One region of the Aeromonas rivuli genome, then DNA from elsewhere that is predicted to be linked to it. Evidence: predicted binding sites of a transcription regulator. Region 1 holds the regulator's gene; each other region holds the start of a gene.

Region 1 (6,424 bases):
AAAACATGGCGAAACTAAACCAGAGATAGAGGGTTCCAATGTCCTTGTGGTTGGTGGTCAGCAACCAACGCAGCAAGCCTCTGGGCTTATGGCCATGTTCTGCCTGATGATCGACATCCGTGACGACACTCATCTTGCTCTCTCCTACCTGGTTTTTCCCTTGAGGAAGGCATCTACATCCTTGGCCTGCACTTCATCGCCCTTGTTATTACCCCAGGCATTGCGCTCATAGGTGATCACGGCTGACAGCTCCTGCAGGCTTAGCTGATTGGCGAAGGCCTGCATGGCCGTCCCTGGTTTGCCGTGCAACACCCGCTCCAGGTGATCCGCCTTGGGGCCCATCGCAATGGGGCTGCCTTTGAGAGCGGGGAAAGCACCAGGCACCCCTGCTCCATTCGCCATATGGCAGGCGGCGCAGTGGCCCAGATAGATCTTCTCGCCAAGTTTCATCAATTCGTCCCGACTCATGGTCATGGCCAGCAGTTTCTGCTCCTGCTCCTTGGCCGCCAGCTGCTCGGTTCGGGTCTTGCTCAACCACTGATTAAACTCGTCCTCAGGCTTGGCGATAACCACTATGGGCATGAAACCATGCCCCTTGCCGCACAACTCGGCACATTGGCCGCGATAGATACCGGGTTGATCGATACGGGTCCATGCCTCGTTGATGAAGCCTGGGTTGGCATCCTTCTTCACCGCGAAAGCGGGCACCCACCAGGAGTGGATCACATCTTGGGAGGTGATGAGAAAACGTACCTTCTTGCCAGTGGGCAGCACCAAGGGGCGATCCACCTCAAGCAGGTAGTTCTCTCCTTTGTTGCGCTTGTTATCGATCTGCGCCTGAGGCGTCGCCAGCAGGCTGTAGTATTCGACGCCATCATCGAAGTAGCGGTAATGCCACTTCCACTGCGACCCCGTTATCTGCACAGTCAGGTCGGCATCGGTTGTATCTTCCATGGCGATCAGGGTACGAGTGGCCGGAATGGCCATGCCAATGAGGATGAGGAAAGGGATCAGGGTCCAGAGGATCTCGACTCTGGTACTCTCGTGGAAATGGGCGGCTTTCGCTCCCTTATCCTGCCGATGGTGCCAGATGGCCCAGAACATGACCCCGAACACCACCAGACCTATCAAGGCGCAGATGATGAGAATGGTCATGTGCAAGTCATAAACGTTACGACTGACCGCGCTGACACCCTCCGTCATGTTGAAGCGCATACCATTGCCGAGCGCAACACCGCTCCAGGCACACAGGAATATTGAGAGAGTAATCAGGACTCTTTTCACTCTGCCCCCATTTTTAGCGCTGCCCTGTCGGGCATTTCTTCCCTGAGATTGGTCTTTGGTGCCAATCGACAGGTTAAGTAAAGCAGCAAATGAGAATGTGTGAAAAAAGTGTTAAAAAAGAATTTGAAAAAACAGGCGGGAATAACAAGGCCCCTCAACGGGGCCCGGGGTTACATCCAGTCAGCGTTGCGGATCACGCCAACCGCCAACCCCTCGATGGTGAGATGCTGACTCGCCAGATCGACGGCGATGGGTTGTAACTCTTCGTTTTCGGGTAGCAGCCACACTTGGCTACCTTTACGCTGGAAGCGTTTGACGGTCACATCCTCATCGAGGCGCGCCACCACGACTTGACCGTTGCGAACCTCTTGGGTCTTGTGTACCGCGAGCAGATCACCATCCATGATACCGATGTTCTTCATACTCATGCCCTGCACGCGCAGCAGGAAGTCGGCTCTCGGGTGAAACAGAGCGGGATCGACTTTATAGTGGCTCTCGATATGTTCCTGGGCCAGGATGGGCTCGCCGGCCGCGACCTTGCCGATGAGCGGTAAACCCTGATCTTCGTTCGCTGCCGCCTCGACATCGTCGAGCAAGAGCCGAATGCCACGGGAAGTGCCTGGTAGTATCTCTATGGCCCCTTTCTTGGCCAGGGCTTTTAGATGTTCTTCAGCAGCATTGGCCGACTTGAAGCCGAGTTTCTGGGCGATCTCGGCGCGCGTCGGCGGCATACCGGTCTCGCTCATGTTGGCCTTGATGAGATCCAGCACCTGAGCCTGGCGGGGAGTAAGGGGTTTCATAAGATTGGCACCTGTTTTTTTATACAGCACACTGGCAGTATATACAGTGTGTTGACCAAGGCAAGGTTCGACTGACAATTGTCGCGCTCTGAGCTCAAATAACCCGGATCCCGTCCCCTAACGCGGACTCATCGTACCTCTCGGCGACAAGCACGGCATGATTTGCTATGCTCACGCCGCCTTTTTTTGGAGAGCAGACGCATATGTCCCTTGGGCAGAGAATTTCCAGAGCCATACTGCAGTGGCCAGTCAGTGGCTTGGTCAATCACAAGAGCCTGCCGGAAAATCCCATCGCAGAGCTCGACCTGGACCCGGCCAGACCCATAGTCTATGCCCTGAAAACCAGTTCAATCACCGATCTGCTGACCCTTCAGCAGTGCTGTGAAGATCTCGACCTGCCAGGCCCTTTCACCCCCCTGACACTGGGAGGAGAAACCGTACCTCGCTACGTCTGCCTCGACCGGCCACCCCCCCTGTTTGGTGCTCGCAGCAAGCCACTCCCCTTCCTGCAAGAGTTTCAGCAGTTACTGGATCTGCATAAGCGTGATGCCGGGCTGGACGTACAGATAGTGCCCATCACTCTGTTCTGGGGCCGCGCCCCAGGCCGTGAGGGAGAGGAAGCCTCCGGCTGGAACATCATCAGTAGCCTGGCCCCCAACCGGCTCAAGAAGGCGCTGATCGTGATCCTCAAGGGCCGGGAAAACCTGGTGCGCTTCTCGCCGCCGCTCTCCCTGCGCCAGATGGCTGACAAACATGGCACAGATCAGGCCATCGCCCACAAGCTGGCGCGGGTGGCTCGCATCCACTTCAGCCGCCAGCAGCTGGCCGCGACCGGCCCCAAGCTGCCTAATCGCACCCTGCTATTCAGGCAGCTTCTGGACTCCGGGGTGATTCAGCAGGCCATAGAGGAAGAGGCTGAGCGCGATAATATCAGCCTCGACAAGGCCCAGAAGCGTGCCCATGACTACATGGATGAGATCGCGTCTGACTTCTCCTATCGGCTGATCCGGCTGGGGGAGAGCTTCCTCGGCTGGCTCTGGAACAAACTCTACCGCGGCCTCTCGGTCAATGGCGCCGAAAAGGTGCGGCAACTGGCCCAGGAGGGCCACGAGATCGTCTATGTGCCCTGCCATCGCAGCCACATGGACTATCTGCTGCTCTCCTACGTCATCTACCACCAGGGCATGGTGCCGCCTCATATCGCCGCGGGCATCAACCTCAACTTCTGGCCGGCCGGTCCCCTGTTCCGCCGTGGCGGTGCTTTCTTCATTCGCCGCACCTTCAAGGGCAACCCCCTCTACAGCACTGTGTTCCGTGAATACCTCAACCTGCTGTTTGCCAAGGGTTATTCGGTGGAGTTCTTCACCGAGGGCGGACGTTCGCGCACCGGTCGCCTGCTCCCCCCCAAGACCGGTATGCTGGCCATGACGCTGCAGGCCATGATGCGTGGCCTGGACAGGCCGGTGACCCTGGTTCCCGTCTATCTGGGCTACGAACACGTGATGGAGGTCAACACCTACCACAACGAGCTCAAGGGCAGTCGCAAGGAGAAGGAGAGCTTCCTGCAAGTGCTGGGCATACTGCGCAAGTTGCGCAACTACGGCCGCGGCTTCGTCAACTTCGGTGAGCCGCTGACCCTCAATGGTTATCTCAACGAGCATGTGCCCGAATGGAGGGCTGATATTGGTCGGGACGAACGCCCGGACTGGATGGCGCCCACCGTCACCCGGCTGGCCGAGCTGCTGATGACCCGCATCAATGACGCCGCCGCCGTCAACGGCCTGACCCTGAGCGCCCTGGCACTGCTGGCCGCCGAGCGTCATGCCCTGACCCGCGACGAGTTGCAGGCCCAGCTCAATACCTATCTGGATTTGCTCAAACAGGTACCCTACAGCGAGCACAACACCTTGCCGGAAGCGGGTGCCAAGGATCTGCTGGATCAGGCCATGGAGCTCAACAAGTTTCAGGTCAGCGAAGACAAGCTGGGGCAGATCATCAGCCTGGACCGCTATCAGGCGATCCTGCTGACCTACTACCGCAACAATATCTTGCACCTGTTTGCCCTGCCCTCACTGGTGGCGGCGTTGATCGAGCGTTGCGAGGGGATCTCTCGCAACGAGATAGTGGCTCGCTGCATCGACATCTATCCCCTGCTCAAGACGGAGCTGTTCCTGCGCTATGAAGAGGATGAGCTGCCCAGTCTGATCGATGCCCTGCTGGCCGAGCTGCAACGCCAGCAACTGATCGAGTCCCGCGATGGTGGTCACTGGGTCAACCTCGGCAACCAGATGCGCCTGCTGTTGCTGGCCGAGAGCATCCAGGAGACGTTGCAGCGCTATGCCATAGTGCTGACTCGCATGCTTGCCCAGCCTCGCATAGAAGCTGAACAGCTGGAGGCTGACGGTTTGATGATGGCGGAGCGACTCGGTACTCTGCATGGCATCAATGCCCCCGAGTTCTTCGACCAGAAGCTGTTCAGCACCCTGATCCACACCCTGCGCAGCGAAGGGTATCTGGACTCGGGCAGCAAACCCGACCTCGGGCGCTTCCAGGCCCTGGCCGACAACATACTGCCCCTGCTCAGCAACAAGATCCGCCGCACCATACGGGCGGGCAACCAGTAAGCCAGACCCGCTTATTGAATGGGAGTGCAAAGCAAGAACCAAGGGGCCCCAGCACGGGGCCCCTTGTCTATGCCGCGCCCCCATGACGCGACGTCATGCCCTTCCACACCAATGCAATGAAGGCCGCACGGGCGGCCTTCATTGCATTCAATCGTCCAGGGTTTACCAGTAGTGCAACACCAGACCTGCAAACACCAGGGCGCCGGCATAGTTGTTGTTCAAAAAAGCCTGAAAGCAGGCCGCGCGGTCGCGCTCGCGAATGAGTCGCTGCTGGTAGACAAACAGGATGGCGACGCCGAGCAGGCACCAGTAATAGCTGGCGCCTAGCGCCATCATTTGGCCGATCCCCAGCAGGATCAGCAGGGTCGCCAGTTGCAGCACTCCGATGATCAACTTGTCGAAGCGACCAAACAGTATGGCACTCGACTTGATGCCGAGTCGCAGGTCATCATCTCTGTCCACCATGGCGTACTGGGTGTCATAGGCGATGGTCCACAGCAAGTTGGCCAGGAAGATGAGCCAGGCTACCGGCGGCAGCGCATCGGCCGCCGCCGCATAGGCCATGGGAATGGACCAGGAGAAGGCCAGGCCGAGCACCAGCTGGGGAATGGAGATAAAACGCTTCATGAAGGGGTAGCAGACAGCCAGCAGCAGACCGGCAAACGACAGACCTATGGTAAGCGCATTCTGGGTCAGCACCAGGGCAAACGAGAGCAGAGTCAGCACAGCAAACAGCAACAGCGCCTCTCTCGGGCTCACCTTGCCCATGGGCAGAGGTCGCCCCGCGGTACGCTTCACATGGCCATCGAAATGGCGGTCCGCATAGTCATTGATGACACAACCCGCCGAACGCATGGAGAAGACCCCGATCACGAACACCAGCAAGGTACCAAGATTGGGCAGGCCGTCGGCCGCCAGCCAGAGCGCCCACAGGGTCGGCCAGAGTAGCAACAGCGTGCCGATCGGCTTGTCGAGCCGGGCCAGCTGGGCATAGGCCAGGCCACGCTCCTTGGTCAATACAGTCACAGCAACTCCTTGTATAAATTCGGGAAAATCAAGGCTGACAGAGAAGGCAGCCTGAGGGCTGACGCCCTCGGCCCAGGGGCAACCGGAGCCTCTCCATCACCCCAGTTGTCGAGGGGAGGATTGCATCGCGCATCCCAATCCGGGCAGCAATACCTCATGCACCAAGAGGGGCCAGCCGTTGAGATAGAGCCGTGAGCGTCGCCCCCAGACCACGCCAGCCTCACCCGCCTCATCCATCAGCTCGAAACGGGCCAGCTGCAGGCAGTCACGCTGAGCGGGAGCCACCCCGAAAATGCGATCGCCCAAGGGCTGTTCGCCCAGCTGATCGAGTGCGGCTCCGCTCAGGGCCGCATCGGCAAACAGAGTCCAACCCAGGACGGCAGGCCCGCCATCCCCATGCAGGATCACCTCCCGCCGCAGTCCGGTCACGACGCCGAGCAGATCCTGTTCATCCGGCGTCAGTGCCTGATGGTGGTGACCGAGCAGCTCCAGAGAGAAGTGAGCATTGTGGCGGCGCAGACGCGCCGTCATGGACCCGGTATCGAGTAGCCAGGGGGCCAGTTCGGCTGGCGGCATGGCACTGGCTGGCGCCAGCCAGTCGCTTATCCGCATGAGGGGAACAGTCAGCTCGGATTTCACCGCATCACCATCCAGAGAGTTCCGTTATCAGGTTAAAATCCGGTTTATTAT
Region 2 (6,424 bases), 2.1 Mb from region 1:
CGAGATCTTCGCCAAGGCGCTGCAGATTGCCATCTTCATCCATGTGCTGGCGGTCATCGTCCTCGATCGCCTGACCCGGGGCGATCTGATCAGGGCCATGATCACCGGCAGGAAGCGCGTGCCGACAGAGACCGAGATTACCGACAAGCGTTGAAACATGCTGCCTGGCCAATGGCATAAAAAAACCCCGCAATGCGGGGTTCTTCAGATCTGATGGGGATTATCCGATCTTGCAGGCACTCAGGTTCCAGATCCGATCCACATAATCCTGGATGGAGCGGTCGGAGTTGAACTTGCCCATGGTGGCCGAGTTGATGATCGCCTTCTTGGCCCACAGCGCCGGATCCCGATACCAGGTATCGATCAGCTTGTGCGCGTCCGAGTAGGCGGCAAAATCGGCCAGGGTCAGGTAAGGATCCCCCCCTTCCAGCAAGGAGCGCTTGATGGAGGAGAGCTCCCCCGGCTTGCCCGGCGTGAAGTAGTCGGTATCGAACCAGTCCAGCACGGCCTTGAGCTCGGAGTTGGCATAGTAGAAGTCATAGGGGTTGTAACCCCGCGCCTTCAACGCCTTCACCTCATCCACGTTCAGACCGAAGATGGCGCAATGCTCGGCCCCCGCCTCCTCCACTATCTCTATGTTGGCGCCATCCAGGGTGCCGATGGTGATGGCACCGTTCAATGCCAGCTTCATGTTGCCGGTGCCCGACGCCTCGTAGCCTGCGGTAGAGATCTGCTCGGAGACATCCGCCGCCGGGATCATCTTCTCCGCCAGGCTGACCCGGTAGTTCGGCATGAACACCACCTTCAACTTGCCCTGGATGCGGGTATCGTTGTTGACCCGCTCCGCCAGCTTGTTGATGGCATAGATGATGTCTTTGGCCAGCTTGTAACCAGGCGCCGCCTTGGATCCGAAGATGAACACCCTCGGGTGCATGTCATAGTCGGGGTTGGCCAGCAGGCGACGATAGAGGGCCATGATGTGGATGAGGTTCAGCTGCTGACGCTTGTACTCATGCAGGCGCTTGATCTGGATATCGAAGATGGCATTGGCATCCACCTCGATCCCGGTCTCGGCCTTGATCACCTTGACCAGCTTCTCCTTGTTATGACGCTTGATGGTCATGAACTGCTGCTGGAACGCCTTGTCGTCGGCAAACTTGACCACGCCGCGCAGCTTGTCCAGCTGCAGTGGCCACTCCTTGCCCACCACCTCGTCATAGAGGGCGGCGAGCTCGGGGTTGCAGGCCAGCAACCAGCGCCGGGGGGTGACCCCGTTGGTGACGTTGCACATCTTGTCGGGCCAGAGCGCGGCAAATTCGGGGAAGAGATCTTCTTTCACCAGCTTGGAGTGGATTTCGGCCACGCCGTTCACCTTGGAGGAGCCGATCACACACAGGTTGCCCATGCGCACCTTGCGTACCTCCCCCTCTTCGATGATGGAGAGCTTGGTCTTGATGGCATCATCCCCCGGCCACTTGACCTCGACCAGATCCCCAAGGAAGCGGGCATTGATCTCGTAGACTATCTCGAGATGACGGGGCAACACCTTCTCGAACAGGCTGACGCTCCACTTCTCCAGGGCCTCTGGCAGCAGGGTGTGGTTGGTGTAGGAGAAGACCTGGTAGCAGATGGCCCAGGCCGCATCCCAATGCAGATCCTCTTCGTCCACCAGCACCCGCATCAGTTCGGGGATAGCCACTGTCGGGTGGGTATCGTTGAGCTGGATGGCAATCTGGGCGGCAAAGTTGGTGAAGTCGCTGCCATGCACCCGCTTGTAGCGGCGCATGATGTCCTTGATGGAGCAGGCACAGAAGAAGTACTGCTGGATCAGGCGCAGCTCTTTGCCTGCATCTGTCTCGTCGTTCGGGTAGAGCACCTTGGAGATGGTCTCGGCCTGGGCCTTCTCCGCCTGGGAGTCGACATAGCCCCCGGCGTTGAACACATCCCAATCGAAGAACTCGGAGGCGCGGGACTCCCACAACCGCAATATGTTGACGGTGTGACCGCCAAAACCGACCACGGGGATATCCCAAGGCACCCCTTTGATCTTGCGACCGGCATGCCACACCTTCTTCAGGCCACCGTTGTCGCCAAAGACCGTCTCGACGTAGCCATACAGGGGGATCTCCTGCACCGACTCGGGACGGCAGATCTCCCAGGGGTTGCCATATTCACGCCAGGAGTCCGGGCGCTCAATTTGGCGACCATCCTGGATCTCCTGACGAAACAGGCCGTGCTCATAATGCAGACCATAACCTACCGCCGGGTAGTTCAGGGTGGCGAGTGAATCGATGAAGCAGGCGGCGAGCCGACCCAGACCACCGTTGCCGAGGGCCATGTCAGGCTCCTGCTCGCACAGATCGGTCAGCTCCAGGCCCAGCTCGCGCAACGCCTCTTCACAGATACTGTAGAGGGAGAGGTTATGCAGGTTGTTGGAGGTCAGTCGCCCCATCAGGAATTCGGCCGAGAAGTAGTGGATCGCTCGGGTATCTTTGTTGAAATGAGTCTGCTGGGTGCGGGTCAGCCGTTCGTACACCTGTTCATTGACGGCGGCGGCGGTCGCCTTCCACCAGGCTTGAGGTGAGGCTTTCTGTTCGCTAGTGCCCAGCGTAGCGCGCAGATGGCGCACTATGCTCGCCTTGAGCTGATCCTTGTTCAGTTGCAGATCCAGCTCTGTCTTCTTCTTGGTAGCCATAACGCTGTTTCCTTCGTTACTTAAATAATTTGATTGCCCGCCAGGGACCGGGGTTATTGTTATCTGAGAATATGTTCCGGCGTGGGCATACTAGCTAATGACGTTGCCAGAAAAGTTAACGCAAGTCACAGTTTAACGTATATAAATGACAGTTTTACCATGAAAACCCTTTCCTGCACCCCTTTCGAAAACAACAACAAAATACTTATAATTCATACTGTTATAAATTAAATTCAAAATAAAAACTATGAATAGGTTTTCAGCGCTTGCATGGATTTCAAATAGCTTGAAAATATCTGAAAATAGTTAACACCTTGAAATCGTTTTCAATTCAACCTTCCTCAATGATCCCGTCCCCGATTGTAAAACAGCCGCCAGATAGGCGGCTGTTTTATCCTGGCGAGTTGACCGAGCTTAAATCGGACTCACAAAAGCCTGGATTTAAACTGGTTGCTGACCCCGTCATATTGATAGCCAATTTGCTGCAGACGGGTGGCAAGCTGATCCTCGCTCATGTCGTAGTAAGCAAGCAGCTCGTCGAGATTGTCGCATTCGAGCCTTAGCTTCTCATTGACGATGCCCAGCAAGATATTGGCATCGAGGCGCTGCAAAGTACTGGCATCCATGGTACGGCTCCTCTGTTAAACCCTGTATAACCATGGTCCCTTATCGCAGGGTTGTCCATTTTTCACACAAGGCACACGCCCTGGATAAAAATTTAAATTATATATATCAATAAGATATGGGCATAGCATGCAACCAATGTCACATTTTTGAGCATAAACGGCTTGTCTGATGGAGGAGATACAACTACTGTATACCCATACAGCATGGTAATTCATACAGGAAACGCAGATGAACCAGCCAATGAGCCGCCCTCTTGCCCCCCTTATCGCCGGACTGACCCAACCCTGGCCGACCCGCTATCTGAGTCGCCGGCCAAGTTCCCCCGCCGCGGGGGCCGAGTTCAGTGGCTCGCAACTGCTGGGCGCCCTGAGCCAGGCGAGCCAGGCGGCAAAAGGCTGGATCCTGCTGATCGCCCCCCCGGGTCTGCCCATTGCGGCCCAACTGCAAGCCAATGGCATCAATCCAGCCCATGTGCTGGTCGTCCATGGCCACAAGATCAAGAACTGGCAGCGCACCCTGGAACAAGCCCTCAGCCAGAGTCGCTGCGCCGCCGTACTGACCTGGCTGCCAGAGACCATCAGTCTGGACACCGGCCGCCTCCATCACTTGAGCCAGCACCATGGGGTGCTGACCCACTACTTCCATGCTCAGGCCGCCACCGACAAGGCCGTGCACTATGCAGGGCAAGATATCTACCTCAACCACTGACCCCCCTCGCGGTGAGACAACCGTATAGAGGCCATCAGTGCTAGCGATTGAGGTTCATGACGGCTTGGCCGATTTCAGAGTGCAGCGTGCAGGCCACCCATGTGGCAGCCATCGCTCTGTGGCGCATCGGTTGACGATCGTTTCGATGGGGTTGGGGAGGCTTGGCGGTATAACGCCTCGTCAGCCCGGTCAGGGGCCGATGTTTCATTCTCAGGGAGAGAGGAGCAACAGATGGGTGATGGGGAGGAGTCCCGGGAGCATCTTGCCAAAACAACACGGCGGCCCTGGGGCCGCCGTGTGAGCTGACGCCGTGCCAGATCATGTCTGGATCTGGGTTGGCGCTTTTGATGACTCAGGAAGAGAGCTTGCCGTCGAGCTCGGCAATCTTGGCTGACCAGATGGCCGGACCTGTCTCGTGGACATTATTGCCACTGGAGTCCACGGCCACGGTGACCGGCATATTCTCCACCTCGAACTCATAGATGGCTTCCATGCCAAGGTCGGCAAAGGCGACGACCCGCGCCTTCTTGATGGCCTTGGCCACCAGATAGGCGGCGCCACCGACGGCCATCAGATAAACCGCTTTGTGCTGACGGATGCTCTCGACCGTTGCCGGGCCACGCTCCGATTTGCCTATCATGCCGATGAGCCCCGTGTCGCCGAGCATCATCTCGGTGAACTTGTCCATCCGGGTCGAGGTGGTGGGGCCGGCCGGGCCGACCACTTCGTCTCGTACCGCATCCACCGGGCCGACGTAATAGATGAAGCGGTTGGTGAAGTCGACCCCCTCTGGCAGACCTTCGCCATTTTTCAACATGTCGGCGATGCGCTTGTGGGCGGCGTCCCGTCCGGTCAGGATCTTGCCAGAGAGCAGCACGGTTTCGCCGCTCTGCCAGGTCGCTATCTCATCGCGCGTCACCGTATCCACATTGACCCGGCGCACATTGTCACCCACTTCCCAGGTGATCTCGGGCCAGTCGGCCAGCGAGGGGGCGGCCAGTTCGGCAGGGCCTGAGCCGTCAAGTTCGAAGTGAACATGGCGGGTAGCGGCGCAGTTGGGGATCATCACCACGGGTTTGGAGGCCGCATGGGTCGGCGCCGACTTTATCTTCACATCCAGCACTGTGGTGAGGCCGCCCAGCCCCTGAGCCCCGATACCGAGCTTGTTGACCTTGTCATGGAGCTCGAGACGCAGCTTCTCTTCCGTGGTCTGGGCACCGCGCGCCTTGAGCTCCTGAATGTCGATGTGCTCCATCAGCGACTCTTTGGCCAGCACCGCTGCCTTCTCTGCGGTGCCGCCAATGCCAATACCCAGCATACCAGGCGGGCACCAGCCCGCGCCCATGGTGGGCACGGTTTTCAGCACCCACTCGACGATATCGTCCGAGGGGTTGAGCATTGCCATCTTGGATTTGTTCTCTGAGCCACCGCCCTTGGCCGCGACGCTCACCTCAACCTTGTCCCCTGGCACCATGTCGATGTGCACCACGGCCGGGGTGTTGTCTTTGGTGTTCTTGCGGCTACCGGCCGGGTCGGCCACTATGCTGGCCCGCAGCGGGTTATCGGGATTGGTGTAAGCGCGGCGCACCCCTTCGTCCACCATCTGTTGCACCGTGAGATCCGACTCCCACTGCACCTGCATGCCGATTTTGACGAAGCAGGTAACGATACCCGTATCCTGGCAGAGCGGACGGCGTCCCTCGGCTGCCATGCGGGAGTTGATCAGGATCTGGGCCAGGGCATCTTTGGCCGCCGGGTTGGCTTCCTTGTCATAGGCCTCTTTCATGGCGTTGACAAAATCGAGGGGGTGGTAGTAGGAGATGTACTGCAGGGCGCCTTCGACGGAATCGATAAAATCCTGTTTTTTTATGATGCTCATATCATCCTCACTGGTCCTTGTCTTCACGAACGGCAGCAAAGCAAGGGCTTCCATATTGGCCGCGCCAGGGAGAGACATTCAACTCCCTTCCCCTGTCGAGGCGCGGCGTGTCTGTTCTAACATTCGCGGCCACTATGATACGCTTAGCCCCCCATACCGGCTAGGGACCAGCGCGCAAACTGTTGCCTGTGTAACAAAAAATGAAACCAGCACTGCACATTCACCCCCTCCCTGACACAACTGACGGGGCAACCCTGTTTGCCCGGCTGCAACATCAGCCCTGGGCCATGCTGCTCGAGTCCATGGGAGCCATGGGCCCGGACAATCGCTTCGACATCATCACCGCCGATCCCCGGGCGACCCTGACGACCCGGGACGCGCTGACTCAGCGGTGGCAAGATGGCGCCTCACAGACCTTGACGGGAGACCCGCTCAGCCTGCTGGCCCGCACCCAAGAAGCGCTGCTCGGGGAGTGCGAGCCCCCTGGTTGCAGTCTCCCCTTTATCGGCGGCGCC
Region 3 (6,424 bases), 920 kb from region 1:
GGTGGCCCAGCAGACGGTGCGGCTCATCGGGGAGCGGGGCGGCATACTCGCCAACGTGCTCTCCTCGGCCGCGCAGGTTGGCAAGGCCAACGAGAGCCTCTATTGCGCCTCCAAATGGGGCATGCGCGGCTTTCTCGAATCCTTGCGCGCCGAGACCAAGGGCGGCCCGTTGCGCTTGGTCAACCTCTATCCAAGCGGCATTCGCAGTGAATTCTGGGACAACTCGGATCACGTGGACCCGAGTGGTTTCATGACCCCGGAAGACGCTGCCGAATACATGCTCGATGCCCTGGAGGCGCGCAGCAGCTGCCATGTGACCGACCTCTTTATTGGTCGCAATTAGGCACTGTTGCCTGGAGACGCTGGATCACCAGACAACAAAAAGCGCGCCGATTGGCGCGCTTTTTTATGGGCGTTGGCGGGGATTAACGGCCCAGCTTGGCCTTGATCATGGCGACGATGTCGGTGATGGCCACTTCCTGCTTCTCACCGGTACGGCGGCACTTGTACTCCACCACGCCGCTGTCCAGGCCACGATCGCCGATGACGATGGCGTGGGGGACGCCCAGCAGCTCCATGTCGGCAAACATCACGCCCGGGCGCTCTTTACGGTCATCGAACAGGGTGTCGACCCCGGCGGCTTTCAGCTCGGTGTAGAAACGCTCGGCCAGTTCGGCAACCCGTACCGATTTGTGCATGTTCATCGGAATGATGACCGCTTCGAACGGTGCTATGGCATCCGGCCAGATAATGCCGTACTGGTCATTGTTCTGCTCGATGGCGGCAGCCACCAGGCGGGAGACCCCGATACCGTAGCAGCCCATCTCCATGGTGACGGACTTGCCGCCCTCGTTGAGCACGTTGGCCTTCATGGCTTCGGAGTACTTGGTGCCCAGCTGGAAGATGTGGCCCACTTCGATGCCGCGTTTGAGCAGCAGCTTGCCCTGGCCGCAGGGGCTGGGGTCCCCTTCGACGACGTTGCGCAGATCGGCCACTTCGTAAGCGGTGATGTCACGATCCCAGTTGGCACCGGTCAGGTGGCAGCCAGTCTCGTTGGCGCCACAAACAAAATCGCTCAGCTGGGCGGCGCTGCGATCGACGATGATGCGACCGGCAAAGCCGACCGGACCGATGGAGCCTGCCTCGCAGCCTGCCGCGGCGAGGATCTGCTCGTCGCTGGCGAAGGTGAGCGGGTTGGCCACCCCGGCCAGCTTCTCTGCCTTGAGCTCGTTGAGCTCATGGTCGCCGCGCACTATCAGGGCAATCACGGCCTGCTTGCCGTGCTCGTCCGTATCAGCCAGTACCAGCAGGGTCTTGGCGATGGCGCTCGGTGCCAGGCTCAGGAAGGCGGCGACCTCATCGATGCTGTGCACCGCCGGGGTAGCGACCTTGGTCAGGGCTTGGGTCGCGGCAGCGCGCTCACCGGCCGGGGCCAGGGCTTCGGCCATCTCGATGTTGGCGGCGTAGTCGGAGCTGTCGGAGAAGGCGATCAGGTCTTCACCGCTCTCGGCCAGCACCTGGAACTCATGGGAGCCAGTGCCACCGATGGAGCCGGTATCGGCCTGCACCGGGCGAAAGTTCAGGCCCATGCGGGTGAAGGCGGTGCAGTAGGCGGCGTGCATCCGCTCGTAGGTCTCGATCAGCGAGGCCTTGTCGATGTGGAAGGAGTAGGCATCCTTCATCAGGAACTCGCGACCGCGCATCACACCGAAACGGGGACGCACTTCATCGCGGAACTTGGTCTGGATCTGATAGAGGTTCAGGGGCAGCTGCTTGTAGCTGTTCACCTCGTTACGGACCAGGGCGGTGATCACCTCTTCGTGGGTCGGGCCCAGCACGAAGGCACGGTTGTGACGGTCGGTCAGGCGGCACAGCTCGGGGCCGTAGTCGTCCCAGCGGCCGGATTCCTGCCACAATTCGGCCGGTTGAACCACCGGCATGGACACTTCGACAGCCCCTGCGTTGTTCATCTCTTCGCGGACTATGTTCTCAATCTTCTTGAGTACACGCAGACCAGAGGGCAACCAGGCGTACATGCCGGAGGCCAGTTTGCGGATCATGCCGGCGCGCAGCATCAGCTGATGGCTGACAACCTCGGCGTCGGACGGAGTTTCCTTGAGGGTAGAAAGCAGATAATGGCTGGTACGCATCGCGATGAACCTTAACGTGAGACGGGCCGCCGGGCCCTGGATAAATGCAAGGGCGGAATTTTAACATGGGTCACTGCCCTAATGCGATTATCTGTTCGCGATAGCGCACCAATGCGGACTATTTCTCTGTTCGTCATCGCGCAGGAGTGCGCCCACTGGCTGGCGATGGCCTATGAGGGGGCGGGTGATAGGAGAAAGGCAGAAAAAGGCGGCCTGGATGCCGGCCGCCTTGCTAAGAGGAGGGCGCCAGGATCAGCCGAGATAGTCGATCATGATCTTCGATATCTTGCCATCCAGGCCATTGTGGTAATGGCTGGTGACGACCACATTGCCCCCATCCAAATTGGCGCTGCTGTTGAAGCTGCTGACGACGACGGAGTCGGCAATGGGCCCCTTGATCAGGATCTGGGCCCAGTCATCGTCGGTGCTGGCTGACGGACTGTCATACACCTTGATCAGGGTGATGCCGGGGAGGCCCTCCAGCTTCAGGGAGCGGGCTTCATCATTGCGAAAACCATGGTCTCCGCTCTGGCAGTTGATGTTGTAACTCGCGCCACCACTGAGGGTGTTGCCGACCTGATCCTGAGTGGCGCCATTGCCTTCCCAAAAGCTGATACGTCCATTAGCCATCTTGCTCTCCTTGCGCAGTGATGCGCGTGACAAAGGTGGAAGAATACCGATGAGTCTCATTTAGATCTCACCGGCGAGTTCAGACTAGTCAGTTCGGGGCATATAGCCAGTCCCTATTGATGATTTTTTTCGTAATTAATTGAATCTAAATGAATTAAATATGGAGGTTTAGCCGGCCCCATCATGGGTTCAGCTTGAACGCATACCTTCTTAAGGGTCCTGTCCGCGATAAAAGCACGGAAAGAGGAGAGTGGGGAGGCTGGCATATGCTGGATACTTATCCAGTTATTCTTTATGCTAGGGGCCACTTTATGACGAGCTGTTTTGGTTGAGGAGACAAGCCGTGATCGGTCGCTTGAGAGGCATTGTAATTGAGAAGAATCCCCCCGAGGTGTTGCTCGAGGTGGGGGGCGTGGGCTATGAGGTCCAGATGCCCATGAGCTGCTTCTATGACTTGCCCGAGCTTGGCAAGGAGGCGATCGTTCAGACTCACTTCGTGGTGCGTGAAGATGCCCAGCTGCTGTATGGCTTCAACCACAAGCAGGAGCGCGCCCTGTTTCGCGAGCTGATCAAAACCAATGGCGTCGGCCCCAAGCTGGCGCTGGCCATCCTCTCCGGCATGACGGCCAGCCAGTTCGTGCTCAGCGTCGAGCGCGAGGAGATAAGCACCCTGGTCAAGTTGCCAGGGGTCGGCAAGAAGACCGCCGAGCGCTTGGTGGTGGAGATGAAAGACAGGCTCAAGGGCTGGGTCAGTCACGACCTCTTCTCGCCAGCGACTATCAGCCTGCCCGCCCAGGAGAGCAGCCTGCGCGCCCCCGATGCGAGCGAGGAGGCGGCCAGCGCCCTGGTCGCGCTCGGTTACAAGCCGGCTCAGGCGAGCCAGATTGTGGGCAAGGTCGCCAAGGAGGGGATGTCGGTGGAAGCCATCATCCGCGAATCCCTGCGTAGTCTGGTGTGAGGTAAGAGATGATCGAAGCAGACCGCCTCATCTCGGCCACGGGTGTTCGTGAAGATGAGGTCATCGACAGGGCTATTCGTCCCAAGAAGCTGGCCGACTATACCGGCCAGGATCCTGTGTGCGCCCAGATGGAGATCTTCATCGAAGCCGCCCGCCAACGTGGCGAGGCGCTGGATCATTTGCTGATCTTTGGCCCACCGGGTCTGGGCAAGACCACCCTCGCCAATATCGTGGCCAATGAGATGGGGGTGAACATCAAGACCACCTCGGGTCCTGTGCTGGAGAAAGCTGGGGATCTGGCGGCGCTGCTCACCAACCTCGAGCCTAACGATGTGCTCTTCATCGACGAAATTCACCGACTCAGCCCAGTGGTGGAGGAGGTGCTCTATCCGGCGATGGAAGATTATCAGCTCGACATCATGATAGGAGAGGGGCCCGCGGCCCGCTCCATCAAGCTCGACCTGCCCCCCTTCACCCTGATTGGCGCCACCACCCGGGCCGGCTCCCTCACCAGCCCGCTGCGGGACAGATTCGGCATCGTCCAGCGGCTGGAGTTCTACAACGTCAAGGACTTGACCGACATAGTCGCGCGTAGCGCCCGCTGCCTGGGCCTTGAGATGACCGACGATGGCGCCCTGGAAGTGGCGCGCCGCTCCCGTGGCACCCCCCGCATTGCTAACCGATTGTTACGCCGGGTCCGTGATTTCGCCCAGGTGAAATCCGATGGCCGCATCGATGGCCCCATTGCGGCCCGTGCCATGGACATGCTGGACGTGGATAACGAAGGTTTCGACTTCATGGATCGCAAGCTATTGTTGGCTGTGATTGACAAGTTTATGGGCGGACCTGTCGGGCTGGATAACCTGGCTGCCGCCATCGGTGAAGAGAAGGACACTATTGAGGACGTGCTTGAGCCCTACCTGATCCAGCAGGGTTATCTGCAACGTACTCCAAGAGGCAGGATTGCGACGGTTAGAGCCTATGCCCACTTCGGTCTGCAGCGACCCGCTGAGAGCTGAAAACGGCTGGTTCGACACAAAACCGTCCTCTGGGGCGGTTTTTTTATGGGCGGGCATAAAAAAGCCCACACGCACAGGCGGTGGGCATAAAAGACAATTCAGGGTGGATGTTCACAGACAGTGAGTGCGCCTGGACACAAGCCGGGTAAGGCAAAAACGGTGAGTCGTCGCGAGACTCAGAGTCGGTTCATTTGATACAGCTGAACGAAAGAGATCTTGTAATAACGGATCGCTTTAGTAACAAACTTTTTCATCTTGGTATCCCTCTGTCAGATTCGAAATGGTCATCAAAAACGCACTGGGAACCCTGATTAACCGGCCTGTATCCAAGGGATTGCCCTCACTGCGGGGCGCATTGTAGGAGGAGGTTCATGAAGGAGCAAACAAGAAAAATTGTCACTTTCGGATTAGTTTTATTAATTCATTTTCTGGCGATTCAAACTAGCATGAACATGCGTTTTTATCGGTTTTTCAGTAATTTCGCATCGAGGCATCATCTTGGACAGAAATGAGTAGGTCTATATTGATGCAACGATTTATTTAATAGGTTTTATCGTGGCGCGCAATTTGTAAAAATTGATTTAAATCAATAAATTAAAATCTTTGTGAATGTGTGACTTTGCTCTCAAAGTGGATGTAATTTAAGCGTAAAAAACCCTTTGAAACACATGTATTGACACTGGTTTTACATTGATTTCAATCAAATAAAGATGATATAAAACAGTCGTCATCATGGGCGAGAATAAATACCAGCTGCTTGTTTTGTAGTTGTTAAACATTAGCTTTATTTGTTCTTAGTTATTGCCTTGTTGTTAATATTTGGTCGTGACCTAACAATGCGGTTGTGAAGTGATGCAGTACGCAGCGGGTTCGGGAGCACCAACGGAAGCTTTGTTCTTAAATACACCTAAAATAGCCGTGCCAATAATCGGTGAGGAAACATCATGATTGCTGAGCATGTGGTAGACCTATCGCGGTTCCAATTTGCTGCGACGGCCCTTTATCACTTCCTGTTTGTACCCCTGACGCTGGGAATGGCCTTCATTCTTGCGATCATGGAATCTGTCTATGTCATGACCAATAACCCCGTTTACAGGGACATGACCAAGTTCTGGGGCAAGTTGTTTGGGATCAACTTCGCCTTGGGGGTCACAACGGGTCTGACCATGGAGTTCCAATTCGGGACTAACTGGGCCTACTACTCCCACTATGTCGGCGATATCTTCGGGGCCCCGCTGGCCATCGAAGGCTTGATGGCCTTCTTCCTCGAGTCCACCTTCGTCGGTATGTTCTTCTTCGGTTGGGATCGCCTCACCAAGCGTCAGCATCTGGCGGCAACCTGGTTGATGGCGTTGGGAACCAACCTCTCCGCGCTCTGGATCCTGGTCGCCAACGGCTGGATGCAAAACCCGGTCGGTGCCGAGTTCAACTTCGAATCCATGCGCATGGAGATGGTGAGCTTCGCGGATCTGGTGTTCAACCCGGTAGCTCAGGTCAAGTTCGTGCACACGGTCGCGGCGGGCTACACCACGGGTGCCATGTTCGTGCTGGGCATCTCCTCCTATTACCTGCTCAAGGGGCGGGATGTGGCGTTTGCTCGTCGCTCCTTCGCCATCGCGGCAGCCTTTGGCATGGCCTCCATCCTGTCTGTGTTGATCCTGGGTGAT

What was found. The regulator LexA, encoded in region 1, represses DNA repair genes until DNA is damaged. The targets are predictions, from matches to a motif close to ANCTGTNTNNNNANACAGNT.
Region 2: KYK33_RS09345 (DUF4250 domain-containing protein) is a predicted target of LexA. The motif match lies at 3,507-3,526, and genes of this name have one in related genera.
Region 3: ruvA (Holliday junction branch migration protein RuvA) is a predicted target of LexA. The motif match lies at 3,048-3,067, and genes of this name have one in related genera.

What each region holds. Positions count from the first base shown of each region.
Region 1 covers NZ_CP079742.1:4,191,287-4,197,710, forward strand. Annotated here, with positions in the region: gene ctaD (cytochrome c oxidase subunit I) at 1-133, opposite strand, end outside; gene coxB (cytochrome c oxidase subunit II) at 145-1,284, opposite strand; gene lexA (transcriptional repressor LexA) at 1,455-2,084, opposite strand; gene plsB (glycerol-3-phosphate 1-O-acyltransferase PlsB) at 2,288-4,708, shown strand; gene ubiA (4-hydroxybenzoate octaprenyltransferase) at 4,871-5,734, opposite strand; gene KYK33_RS19345 (chorismate--pyruvate lyase family protein) at 5,831-6,373, opposite strand.
Region 2 covers NZ_CP079742.1:1,973,465-1,979,888, reverse strand. Annotated here, with positions in the region: gene KYK33_RS09355 (cytochrome b/b6 domain-containing protein) at 1-154, shown strand, start outside; gene KYK33_RS09350 (glycogen/starch/alpha-glucan phosphorylase) at 221-2,695, opposite strand; gene KYK33_RS09345 (DUF4250 domain-containing protein) at 3,121-3,321, opposite strand; gene KYK33_RS09340 (cell division inhibitor) at 3,551-4,030, shown strand; gene KYK33_RS09335 (fumarate hydratase) at 4,383-5,909, opposite strand; gene pabB (aminodeoxychorismate synthase component I) at 6,197-6,424, shown strand, end outside.
Region 3 covers NZ_CP079742.1:755,115-761,538, forward strand. Annotated here, with positions in the region: gene KYK33_RS03570 (SDR family oxidoreductase) at 1-343, shown strand, start outside; gene KYK33_RS03575 (proline--tRNA ligase) at 426-2,150, opposite strand; gene KYK33_RS03580 (hypothetical protein) at 2,403-2,780, opposite strand; gene ruvA (Holliday junction branch migration protein RuvA) at 3,124-3,738, shown strand; gene ruvB (Holliday junction branch migration DNA helicase RuvB) at 3,747-4,757, shown strand; gene KYK33_RS03595 (cytochrome ubiquinol oxidase subunit I) at 5,702-6,424, shown strand, end outside.